4 regions of the Vibrio sp. JZG120 genome follow, and region 2 is predicted to be linked to each of the others. Evidence: predicted binding sites of a transcription regulator. Region 2 holds the regulator's gene; each other region holds the start of a gene.
The links. Region 2 encodes MetJ, which represses methionine synthesis genes. Its sites were predicted from a motif close to TTAGACNTNTANANGTCTAA; they were not measured.

Region 1 (3,195 bases), on a different contig from region 2:
CCACAATGGCTGGTTTCACACAGCGAGAGCCATAACTCTGTACCCAACCAAATTTCGTCGTTTGGAAGCCCGCCAAGTTCTCCGCGAAGTATTCTACCATGTCGTTACGCTCAGCTTCACCATGCACAAGCACATCTAGGTCAAGGGCTTCTTGGCGTTTTACGGCATCCGCAATGTGTCCTTTTAGTGCTTGGATATAGTCGGACTCAGATAACTGGCCAGTGCGATAAGCGCTGCGCTGAACACGAATTTCACCCGTTTGAGGGAAAGAACCGATTGTCGTGGTTGGCAACAGAGGCAAGCCCAATACTTCAGCTTGATGCGCAGCACGCTCCGCGTAAGGTGCGCTGCGCTCGGCAAGTGACGCAGTAATACTGTTTAAACGTGCTTGAACTTGTGGCTTATTCACATGCGTTGCCGTTTTACGTGCTTTGATTGGCTGGCTGTAGGTATCACAAGCGAGAATCGCATCTTGATCACCATCGAGTGCGTGGCCAAGCAAGGCGACTTCTGTTACTTTTTGTTTTGCGAACGCAAACCAGCTTTTCACTTCCTCACTGAGTTCTGTTTCCAGTTCCAGATCAACCGGGCTATGTAGCAAAGAGCATGAGCTCGCAACCCAAAGGTTGTCGCCCAGTTTTTCTTTTACTGGCTGTAGACGTTCAAGTTGCGCACTCAAATCCGAGCGCCACACGTTACGACCGTTGACCACGCCAGCAGACAGCACCCAACCCTCCGGTAGTTTGGCAACCACGTCGTCAAGCTGCTGAGGCGCGGCAGATAAATCGATATGTAAACCATCCACTGGTAGCTTTACAATTTTGTCTAGCGTATCGCTTATAGAGTCAAAGTACGTCGTTAGCAGCACTTTTACATCGCTTCGAATCACTTGGTACGCTAGCTTGAACGCATCAGCCCACTGACTTTCAAGCTCTAGTGACAAAATTGGCTCATCAATCTGAACCCACTCAACACCTTGACTCGCGAGCTTTGCCAAAATAGCTTGGTAAGCCGTAAGCAATCGTGGCAGTAGCGTCAGGCGATCGAATCCTTCTTCTACCTCTTTACCTAAGTAAAGATAACTGACTGGGCCAAGCAAAACTGGCTTCACTTTATGCCCAGCTTGGGTTGCTTCGTTGACTTCTTCAAACAGTTGAGGCCAGCTCACTTCAAATGTATCGTCCTTGCTAAATTCAGGTACGATGTAGTGGTAGTTTGTGTTGAACCATTTAGTCATATCCGATGCTGCAGCGCCCGCACAGCCGCAACCCGCTTGAGATTGACCGCGACCCACTTTGAATAGCGTATCCAAATCAGGGAAACCGTCTGCGTGACGTTTTGGCACGTGACCCAGTAACAACGTGGTCGTCAGTACATGATCGTACCAAGCAAAATCGCCAGCGGTGGTAAAACTCAAGCCAGCATCTGTTTGCGTTTGCCAGTTTTTAGCGCGCAGATCTTCCCCAACCTTTTTAAGCTCTGCTTGACCAATTTCTCCGCGCCAGTATTTTTCCTGAGCGAATTTTAATTCTCGTTTTTCACCGATGCGTGGATAACCTAGTACGTGCGTTGTTGTAGCCATGTCCCTATTCCTTTTTCAATCTTGTTCAATTTGTTTGGGTCAGAGTATCTTTCGTCATAAAAGATGTCTGGATGGCTAAACTATCGCTCTCATCTGCGGTTTGAACAACGTCCATTTATTCAACTTGTTTATTAAAAAAATTCATCATGAGGAGACATGATTCGCAAATAAACACAACAAATAGACGTCTAGACGTTTACATATCCATTTTTTGTCGTTAAGTTATTTATACGATTGCTATTCTGTTCATAGCGAGCAACAAAGGATGAAAGGAATTCATGATAGAGCTAAAACATTTGCGGACACTCACTTCGCTTCGAGACACCGGCTCTCTAACCGCGACCGCGACCGCGTTGCATCTCACTCAATCGGCCTTGTCTCACCAGATCAAAGATTTAGAGGCACGGATTGGGGGACAATTATTCCTTAGAAAAACTCGTCCGGTGAAGTTCACTTCAGAGGGAGAAATCCTATTGCGTCTTGCAGAAGATATTCTTCCCAAACTCGCAAGAGCAGAAAATGATTTGGCAAGCTTGAAAGAAGACGTCAATGGTCGGTTGCATATGGCGATTGAATGTCACTCATGTTTCCAATGGCTCATGCCTGCTCTAAGGGAATATCAATTAGCGTGGCCAAGCGTCACGTTGGATTTTTCGTCCGGCTTTGGGTTTGAGCCCCTACCCGCATTGTTGGCTGGCGAGTTAGATCTCGTTATCACGTCAGATATTCAACCTCGTTCTGAAGTACATTATGAACCTTTGTTCGACTTTGAAATGCGCTTAATTACCGCGACCAACCACCCACTGGCGGAAAAAGAAGTTATTAATCCGCAAGATCTCGCAGATCAAACCATGCTCTCTTATCCGGTTCAAAAACAAAGGCTAGACGTCGTAAAACACTTCTTGCAGCCAGCGGGGGTAGAACCCGCCAAATGGAAGCAAGCCGACAATACTCTGATGTTAGTGCAAATGGTCTCCGCTGGATTAGGGGTTGCAGCACTGCCAAATTGGGCGATTTCTGAATTTTCTCGCCAAGGCCTTATTGCCAGTAAACCTTTTGGCCAAGGCTTATGGCGTCGCTTATTTGCTGCAACGCGTCACTCAGAGAAAGATAAACGTTACTTACAAGCCTTTTTCGCAACCGCAAGGCTACAATGTAAAAGCCACCTTGACGGAATCAAGATGGCTTAGGGATATGGATTAAGAAGGTTTAGCGTTGATATGCTTTAAATTGGTTGGTCAATGGATCGTACTGATAACCAAGCATATCAAGCTTGCCTACTACGGACTCTACATCCATTTCATACACCGATACTAACTCGTCAAAACTGTCGCACTCTAAACGTAGCTTTTCATTGACGATACCTAGCAAAATAATGCTGTCCAAATTACCTACATTGCTTAAATCCATCGCGACTCTCCTCTTCGACAAGGTATATAAACAAGCGTAGACGTAATCATGTGAATTTAAAGTGAGCGCGATCCAAAACGTGAGTGCCTTATACTCAAGCAACCTAGAAAGGACTTGAGTACAAGCAGTATTGCTCTGTTTCTCGACTCGCGATTAAGCCGCCAGAGAGAATAAACCTTGTAGGCTCGTCATTGACGCAAGCG
Region 2 (3,195 bases):
AAGGTACTGAACTCATCATGCAGTAACGCTAATAGTTCTTCTTGTACTTCATTTTCCAACAAGTTTTCTATTAGCTCCGTTTGGAACTGCCTTAGGCTTTGAAGTGCTTCATGCGCGATTCGGCCATCTTTGTCTAGCCCTTCCTGGAACTCAATCAAGCGGTTAGTGGTTTTTCCTGCCGCCGAGACGACCACAAGATCATTTTCCGTCGAATACTCCTTAAGAATATCCACAACGCGTAAATAGCATTCTGGGTTTGCTAAGCTACTGCCACCAAACTTATGCAGCTGACGTTGTAAAGTCATTATTATCGTCTCCTATTGTTGGGCAGCTTTAGCGAATGCTTGCTCTAAATCTGTGATGAGATCTTGTGCATCTTCCAAGCCGACAGACAAACGCAATAGTTGATGCGACACCCCCGCTTCTGCAAGTGCTTCCTCTCCCATAGCGCGATGCGTCATGGATGCCGGATGACAAATCAAGCTTTCAACTCCACCTAATGACTCAGCCAATGAAAACAGTTGGAGCTCTTTAACGAACACTTTTAACTGCTCAAACGAACCGGCAAACTCAAAGCTCAGCATAGAGCCAAAACCAGTTTGCTGCTTTTTAGCAATGTCATGACCCGGGTGCTCCGGCAGGCTTGGATGATAAATGGTTTTAACTAACGCTTGCTTCTGGAGATAAGCCAGTACCTGCTGTGAACTCTCTTCATGCACTCGCATGCGAGCACCAAGTGTACGAATACCTCGCAGTGTCATGTAACTATCGAAAGGTGTGCCCGTTGCGCCAATACAATTGCCCCACCATGCAAGCTCTTCTGCATGCGCTTCTGTTTTGGTGATGATCACGCCACCAATCACGTCTGAATGACCGTTGATATACTTCGTTGTGGAGTGAATGACGAAATCTGCGCCCAAGTCCAAAGGCTTTTGGTACACGGGTGTCAAAAAGGTATTGTCCACCGCGACCAATGCCCCAACTCGCTTCGCTTTTTCACAAGTCTCAGAAATATCCACCACGCGAACCAGAGGGTTTGATGGGGTTTCTAACAAGATGAGTTTTGGTTTTTGTGCTAATGCTGCATCCAAAGCTTGCTCGTCTGATTGATCGACAAACTGAACCTTAAAATCACCTTTGTTGGCTCGGGTATTAAAAAGACGATAGGTGCCGCCATAACAATCGTGAGGAGCAATAATGAGATCATCAGGGCCAAGAAAAGCGGACACCCATAAATTTAATGCCGACGTACCGCAATTCGTGACAACCGCTCCTTTTCCAGACTCGAGTTCAGATAACGCACTTTCCAACAGTCCGCGGTTTGGATTTCCAGATCGCGTGTAATCATACTTAGGTACTTCACCAAAAGCAGGAAAACCATAGTTAGTGGAAAGATAAATAGGTGGAACGACAGCGTGATATTGGCTGTCTGATTCAATACCAGTGCGTACTGCAATGGTCGCAGGTTTGCGAGAGCTCATGGGTGTATCCTTTCACGGGTAATGACTTCTAAATAGGAATGCGCTATATCTAATGAGTAAAATAAAGTGATCAACACGCTTCCTTTGCTGTTCTGTTCACTTTACTCGTCAAAAAATGAGACGTCAACACTTCTAGACGTCTATATGTCTTTGCTTATGGCGGTAAATGCAGCTAAAATCAGCACCTAAATTATTTTTAACCGATTACATAAATGAAGGTGTGCAATGGCTGACTGGAATGGCGAATACATTAGCCCATATGCAGAGCACGGCAAAAAAAGCGAACAAGTAAAAAAAATTACCGTCTCTATCCCGCTAAAAGTTTTAAAAGTGCTAACTGATGAGCGTACTCGCCGTCAGATCAATAACTTACGCCATGCAACCAATAGTGAATTACTATGCGAAGCATTTTTGCACGCGTACACAGGTCAGCCACTTCCAACAGATGAAGACCTTCGTAAAGACCGTCCAGATGATATTCCAACAGAAGTAAAAGCACTGATGACGGAAATGGGCATCGAATTTGAGTCGTTTGACGAAGAGTAAAAAGCGAGACTGGAGGCTTCAGATAGCAATTCTTATCTCGAGCCAAAAGAATGATATAAAAAATGGGACGCGATTGCGTCCCATTTTCTGTACATCACATCTAATAGATATATTACTCTGCCATGTAGTTTTCAGGCATCTCGATACGAGCAACACCTGAATCAACTGCCGCCTGAGCCACAGCTTTTGCAACACGTGGCAGTAAACGTGAGTCCATTGGTTTTGGAATGATGTAGTCTGCACCAAACTCAAGCTTATCGACGCCTGCGGCCTTCAATACAGTTTCAGGTACAGGCTCTTTTGCTAGCTCACGAATCGCCTCAACGGCTGCAAGTTTCATTTCATCATTGATTTCACTTGCGCGCACATCAAGAGCACCACGGAAGATGAATGGGAAACACAATACGTTGTTTACTTGGTTCGGGTAATCACTACGGCCAGTCCCCATGATCAAATCATCACGAACAGCGTGGGCAAGTTCCGGCTTAATTTCAGGATCTGGATTCGAACATGCAAATACGATTGGCTTATCTGCCATCAGCTTCAACGCTTCCGCTGGCAATAGGTTTGGACCAGATACACCTAGGAACAGATCCGCGCCTTCAATCACGTCTTCTAATGTGCGTTTGTCCGTGTTGTTTGCGAATAGCTGCTTGTATTCATTAAGATCATCACGACGAGTGTGGATCACACCTTTACGATCCAGCATGTAAATTTTTTCGCGCATTGCACCACATTTAATCAGCAGCTCCATACACGCAACGGCTGCAGCGCCAGCGCCAAGACAAACGATCGTTGAGTCTTCAAGCTTCTTACCTTGAAGTTCGATCGCGTTCAGCATGCCTGCCGCCGTTACAATCGCAGTACCGTGCTGATCATCGTGGAATACTGGTACATCACAACGCTCAATTAAACGCTTTTCAATCTCAAAGCAATCTGGTGCTTTAATATCTTCAAGGTTGATACCACCAAAGGTGTCTGCAATGCTTGCAACAGTATCAACAAATTCATCGATCGTGCGATGCTTAACTTCAATATCAATCGAGTCAAGACCTGCAAAACGTTTAAACAGTAACGCTTTACCTTCCATTACTGGCTTAGATGCAAGTGGACCTAGGTTACCTAGACCTAAAATAGCGGTACCGTTAGAAATAACAGCAACCATGTT
Region 3 (3,195 bases), on a different contig from region 2:
CCCCTTTGCCTGCATATTCCGCCGCGATATCTAACAACCTCTCAGTGGCATCATCACGACGGTTAAGAACGACATCTTCCACAGCCTCACGCAGTTTTTCAGGCACGTTATCGTAGATTTCTAACTGACCTGCATTCACAATCCCCATATCCATGCCATTCTTAAAGCAGTGGTAGAGGAACACCGCGTGAATCGCTTCACGCACATAGTTATTACCGCGGAATGAGAAGGAAACGTTAGAAACACCACCCGAGATCATCGCGTGTGGTAAATCACGTTTGATATCGCCAACGGCTTCAATGAAATCCACCGCGTAGTTATTATGCTCCTCGATACCCGTAGCAATGGCAAAAATGTTCGGGTCAAAGATGATGTCTTCTGGTGGAAAGCCCACTTCATCAACGAGAATTCGGTAAGCGTTGGTACAAATTTCCACTTTGCGCTCACGTGTATCTGCTTGCCCTATCTCATCAAACGCCATCACAATCACAGCCGCACCATAACGGCGAATCAACTTAGCTTGTTCAACGAATTTCTCTTTGCCTTCTTTGAGAGAGATCGAGTTAACAATGCCTTTGCCTTGGATGCACTTAAGACCGGCTTCAATAACCTCCCACTTGGAAGAGTCGACCATGATTGGTACTTTTGAGATTTCAGGTTCTGACGCACAAAGGTTTAAAAATCGAACCATACAAGCTTGTGCATCCAACATGCCTTCATCCATGTTGATATCGATAATTTGAGCGCCATTTTCAACTTGTTGACGAGCCACATCGAGCGCTTCATCGTACAGTTCTTCTTTAATCAAGCGCTTAAAACGCGCAGAGCCAGTTACATTCGTACGCTCACCGACATTGATGAATAAAGAGTCTTTATCAATGGCGAGCGGCTCTAAGCCAGACAAGCGACAAGCAACGGGAAGGTCAGGCAATTGACGAGGGGCGACATTTTCAACCGCGAGTGCCATTTGGCGAATGTGCTCTGGAGTTGTGCCACAACACCCACCAATCAAGTTTAAAAAGCCACTTTGAGCCCACTCTTGAACATGCTTAGCCATATCTTCTGGCGATAAATCGTATTCGCCGAATGCATTCGGAAGCCCGGCATTTGGGTGAGCGGAAACAAAAGATTCTGATATACGCGAAAGCTCTTCAACATAAGGACGCAGCTCATCTGGGCCCAGCGCACAGTTCAAACCAAACGAAATCGGTTTAACATGACGTAATGAGTTGTAAAACGCTTCTGTGGTTTGACCTGATAATGTTCTACCGGAAGCATCAGTAATAGTCCCCGAGATCATCACAGGTAACTCAATACCCATCTCTTCAAACACACTTTCAACAGCAAATGAACAAGCCTTAGCGTTAAGAGTATCGAAGATTGTCTCGATAAGAATAAGGTCAGAACCACCTTTAATCAGCGCTCGAGTCGATTCAGAGTAAGCCTCAACTAACTCGTCGAAAGAAACATTTCGATATCCGGGGTCATTTACATCAGGAGAAATAGAACAAGTTCGGTTCGTCGGCCCTAAAACCCCTGCGACATAACGCGGTTTATCGGGTGTTTTTGCGGTCCATTCGTCTGCAACTTCACGTGCAAGCTTGGCAGCTGCAAAGTTAATTTCTTCACTTAGGCTTTCCATCTCGTAGTCAGCCATCGCAATGGTTGTTGCGTTAAACGTGTTGGTTTCGAGAATATCTGCACCCGCTTCTAAATATGCAGCGTGAATTTCCTTGATAAGTTGAGGCTGACTTAGAACCAACAGGTCGTTGTTACCCTTTAGATCACAATGCCAATCCGCAAAGCGCGTTCCTCGATAGTCTTGCTCTTCAAGTTTGTATCCCTGAATCATGGTTCCCATACCACCATCAATCAAAAGAATACGTTGCTTCAATTGAGCTTCAATCTGTTGTCTTACGTTACTTCCCACAGTACAGCCTCATTCCTTTAGTTATCTTTCCATCCTATCACACAAACTTCAGGAGTCTAGACGTCTAAACGTGGAATTAATGATTATTTTATCTCCTTCTTAACTTACAAAATAATCGCGAAAAAATGTTTGCTATTTAAGCAGCATCAGTCGAGAATCCCATTCATAAAATGTTACAAATAGAGAGCTCTATGTCGGTCTATCATACTTTATGTTTTCTATCCGCAGCTGCGATGCTAATTGCTTTTGTAAACAGCAAGATAGGAAAGATGCAAACCACCATTGCGATTACCGCAGGTTCAATGGTGCTTTCACTTCTAATCTTAATTGCGGGCCAAAACAACTGGTTCCACCTCACCGAAATTGCGACAGAAACGGTCACAAGGATCAACTTTGAAGATTTCTTGCTCAAGGGCATTCTTGGCTTCTTACTATTTGCGGGTGGATTAGGCATCAAACTCCCGAACCTTAAAGATCAAAAATGGGAAATTACCGTTTTGGCTCTCGGAGCCACCCTATTTTCCACTTTCTTTATCGGGTTTGCGCTCTACGGATTCTGTCAGTTAATTGGCATCCAATTTGATTTGGTCTACTGCTTACTATTTGGTGCTCTAATATCGCCAACTGACCCAATCGCTGTATTGGCTATAGTTAAAAAGCTCGATGCTCCCAAACGTATCTCCACCCAGATTGAAGGAGAGTCGCTCTTCAATGACGGCTTCGGTTTGGTTATCTTTGTCACTCTATTTACGATTGCATTTGGTACTGAGGCACCAACTGTAGGTAGTGTCACCTTACTCTTCATCCAAGAAGCTATCGGTGGTATCACTTATGGTTTCGTACTCGGTTTGCTATTCCACTACTTGATCAGTGCCACCGATGATCACTCAATGGAGTTATTACTTACCATTGGTGTCCCAACGGCAGGTTACGCATTTGCTGAATACATCCATGTGTCAGGCCCATTAGCGATGGTTGTATCTGGTATTATGATTGGCAACTGGACACGTTTTATTGGCTTTTCGAAAGAGAGTGAAGATCACCTTGACCACTTTTGGGAGCTCGTCGATGAGTTCTTGAATGGCGTGTTATTCCTACTGATCGGTATGTCGATGCTGCTATTTGAATTTCACAAAGAAGACTGGATCATGATGGCTATCTCAGTCCCTCTTGTGCTGGCAGCGCGCTATTTAAGCGTATTTCTCTCGTACATTGGCTTTAAGCGTTACAGAAAATATAACCCGTGGTCAGTACGTATTTTGACA
Region 4 (3,195 bases), on a different contig from region 2:
TGCGCGCGAATCATATTGCCGCCTTCTAAATAACCTAGGCCAAGTGCGATACGTGATTCTGCCATTGCTACAGGATCGGCTTTAACGACAGGACTACCATCTTCTTTCACCGTCACGCAGCCCACAAGTGCAAACTGAGAGATTAATAGTAGTGCACCGAGCTTTGTTGTTTTCATTCTTTGTCCCTACATCCCTGAATCTCCCAGCATGATATGAATTACGTAGCAAAAGCCTATGGAGGAAAAAACACTATGCGATCAGGTTTGCAAACTGGTATGAAAAAGCCGCCATATGGCGGCTTGGTTCACATATTACATTTAGGCATCATAAGCGCTTTGTTTGCGTGTTTTGAGGTTAATCGTCTTTAGTAAAAGCGTCTTCACTGAAGTGATCAAGATCATAAGGTGTTTGCTGGTAAACGCAGTAGTTCAGCCAGTTTAAAAAGAGGAGATGTCCATGACTTCTCCAACTGGCAATTGGTGGATTATCAGGATTGTTGTTTGGATAGTAGTTGACGGGAATGGCTGGTTCCATGCCTTCGCTTAAATCGCGGATATATTCGTTATGTAAGGTATGCGAATCGTATTCAGGATGCCCAGTAACAAACACATTTCTCTTGTCTTTTGTTGTAGCTAAATAAACACCTGCAACATCCGATGTGGCTAGGATGTCTAAGTCGGTATGTTCTTCTAAAAAGTGAGGTGAAAAGTCGGCATAGCGTGAATGAGGCGCTAAAAATGTGTCATCAAACCCACGTAACATAGGATGGAATTGATGATGAATCTGGTGATGGTACACGCCTGAAAGTTTCTCTTTACGCGTTTTTTTAGGTAGATCGTAGAGCAACTTCAGCCCTGCTTGTGCTGCCCAGCAGACATAAAGAGTCGATGTCACATGATCTTTTGCCCATTCCATGATGGTTTTTAGGTGGTCCCAATAAATGACATCTTCAAATTGAACCAAACCTAGTGGGGCACCAGTAATGATCATGCCATCGAAATTTTTATCTCTCACCATTTCAAATTGACGATAAAAAGTATCCAAATGTTCGGTTGGCGTATTTTTGCTTGGGCGGTTATCAATGCGCAATAACTCGACATTGACTTGTAATGGGCTGTTTGAGAGTAGACGCAAAAACTGAGTTTCAGTTTCTATTTTTTTGGGCATCAGATTCAGGATCAGCACTCGTAAAGGACGTATTTCCTGACTCGCAGCACGCGTTTCACTCATTACGAAGATGTTCTCTGTCCTTAGCACATCGGTGGCTGGTAATTGATCTGGAATTCTAATTGGCACGACTTTCTCTCCCTAAGCATAGTCAATCTAGACGTCTATACTTCTAAAGCTAACTTAATTAAGTTTAGATGTCGATACGAAATATGACTTTTCAATCTACTCTTTACATTATGGTAAACCGAGCTCGAAGCTGTCACACAATTGTGACTAGAGCGGAGTTTCTGATGAGATATGTTTGCAACGCTGTTCGTACTATTTGCTGGTAATTATGTGATCACGTTAATATGCGAAAGTGACTTCGTTGTAAGGAAGTCTCAGATTAATGAGCCATACTAAAAACAATCAGCTCACCAATATGCATTAAAGTGTGTATTTGGAAACATCGTCAGTGGAGGACATTATGTTCGGTATTTTTAAAAGAAAGACAAAAATTCAGAGCATCGCTCAAGAGGTTCCTAGCGTACTATTGCGCTTGTTTGGCGATAAAGACACTTATACGCCGAAAGAAATTGATCAAGCCCTTCAAGAGTTTGGTTATGATAAGAGCAAGGATCTAAGTCATTATCAGTATGCCTATGGAATGTTTGCCAATGAAGCTTCTTACGAGCAGCTAGGGCTGACGGATGAGTTAGGTAATTATGGTCACTTTCAACGAGAAGTGGGCAAGATGCTGCTCAATACACCAGAGCCAATTGATATGCACATCTACTTTGAAATTGCTCGGCAGCACCAAAAAGCAGGCCTGTCGCTTACTCATCAAGAAGTGAGTGAAAGCGATGGCGTGTGAATGTCTCTATATTCAAGTGATCACGCTGTGAATCCAGCATTTTGAAGCCGCTTGAGTAAGAGGTATTCCATCGAGAGATGAGTTGGGTATAATGCGCGGCCTAATTATCCGGACGTGTTGTCGGTTACATTTCTGTTGAGCGTTAATGCCTTATGTTCAAAATGCTTGTCTCTATGCCGCCAATGTTGGCGCTGTCGATCGCGATTGTATGTGAAGTGATTGCCACTTCCTATATTCCCAAAACAGAGCAATTTACGAAAATGATGCCTAGCACAGTCGTTCTGATTGGTTACGGCATTGCTTTCTTCTTGCTTTCCGTCACGGTAAAAACGATGCCTGTTGGGGTTGTTTACGCCATATGGAGTGGAGCGGGTATTGTTTTAGTTGCTACGGTTGGCTACTTTGTTTATGGACAGCGGCTAGATTTGCCTGCGATTGTTGGTATTGGGTTTATCCTCACTGGTGTGATGATCGTGAATCTGTTATCCAAGACTGTAGGACACGGATAACCAACACTACTTGTGATGCCAAATAAAAAGCCGTAGCGAGAAATTGCTGCGGCTTTTTAATGTCAATCCAATAGTTAACTTACTAGTACCTCAAGCATTTTGCTTTGTTGACGATGTTTTCGATTGCGATACATCACGGCGGCGAACGCTGGGAGGCTAAATGTGATAAATCCTAATATCAGTGCATATGCACCAGTTTTTGCGCTAATTCCTGCTGGTACGTCAAAAGATACAACAATCGTCACCAAGCAACTCATCAAGCCTAATCCTGCCACTAAACACATTCCTATTTTTCCGCCCGCAATTCGAAATGGGCGCTCAATATCTGCGTGTTTGTAGCGTGAGACCAAAAAGCTAACAAAAATACAGATGTACATCACCATATAGAGCTGAGTCATCAGGATATTCAATAGCCACATGCCTTGATTGACGTTTGGAACAAAAATGAAAACCAAAGAGAGCACGCTAACAATCGCGCCTTGCAAGAGCAACAATGAGACGGGGGCTTGGTTGCGGTTTTCTTTGGCGAGCGACATCGGCATGAAACTATCTTTTGCGGCAACATGCAGACTTTTAGTTGGGGCGATTATCCAGTTATTCAGGCTTGCAAGCGTGCCAAAAACAATAGCAAGGGCAATGACAGGCAGCAGGAATGAGAGGTGC

Region 1: a site for MetJ is predicted at 1,763-1,782, ahead of metE (5-methyltetrahydropteroyltriglutamate--homocysteine S-methyltransferase). Genes of this name have one in related genera too.
Region 3: a site for MetJ is predicted at 1,979-1,998, ahead of metH (methionine synthase). Genes of this name have one in related genera too.
Region 4: a site for MetJ is predicted at 1,324-1,343, ahead of metA (homoserine O-acetyltransferase MetA). Genes of this name have one in related genera too.

Annotation. Positions count from the first base shown of each region.
Region 1 covers NZ_JBSRRK010000006.1:155,255-158,449, forward strand. The annotation lists gene metE (5-methyltetrahydropteroyltriglutamate--homocysteine S-methyltransferase) at 1-1,582, opposite strand, end outside; gene metR (HTH-type transcriptional regulator MetR) at 1,861-2,772, shown strand; gene ACWPOD_RS14870 (DUF4250 domain-containing protein) at 2,792-2,992, opposite strand; gene ACWPOD_RS14875 (hypothetical protein) at 3,146-3,195, opposite strand, start outside.
Region 2 covers NZ_JBSRRK010000019.1:1,703-4,897, reverse strand. The annotation lists gene ACWPOD_RS22015 (bifunctional aspartate kinase/homoserine dehydrogenase II) at 1-305, opposite strand, end outside; gene ACWPOD_RS22010 (O-succinylhomoserine (thiol)-lyase) at 318-1,481, opposite strand; gene metJ (met regulon transcriptional regulator MetJ) at 1,707-2,027, shown strand; gene ACWPOD_RS22000 (malic enzyme-like NAD(P)-binding protein) at 2,140-3,195, opposite strand, start outside.
Region 3 covers NZ_JBSRRK010000012.1:1,081-4,275, reverse strand. The annotation lists gene metH (methionine synthase) at 1-1,930, opposite strand, end outside; gene ACWPOD_RS19595 (cation:proton antiporter) at 2,122-3,195, shown strand, end outside.
Region 4 covers NZ_JBSRRK010000004.1:241,339-244,533, reverse strand. The annotation lists gene pilW (type IV pilus biogenesis/stability protein PilW) at 1-176, opposite strand, end outside; gene metA (homoserine O-acetyltransferase MetA) at 355-1,296, opposite strand; gene ACWPOD_RS09535 (hypothetical protein) at 1,637-2,023, shown strand; gene ACWPOD_RS09530 (DMT family transporter) at 2,197-2,532, shown strand; gene ACWPOD_RS09525 (APC family permease) at 2,607-3,195, opposite strand, start outside.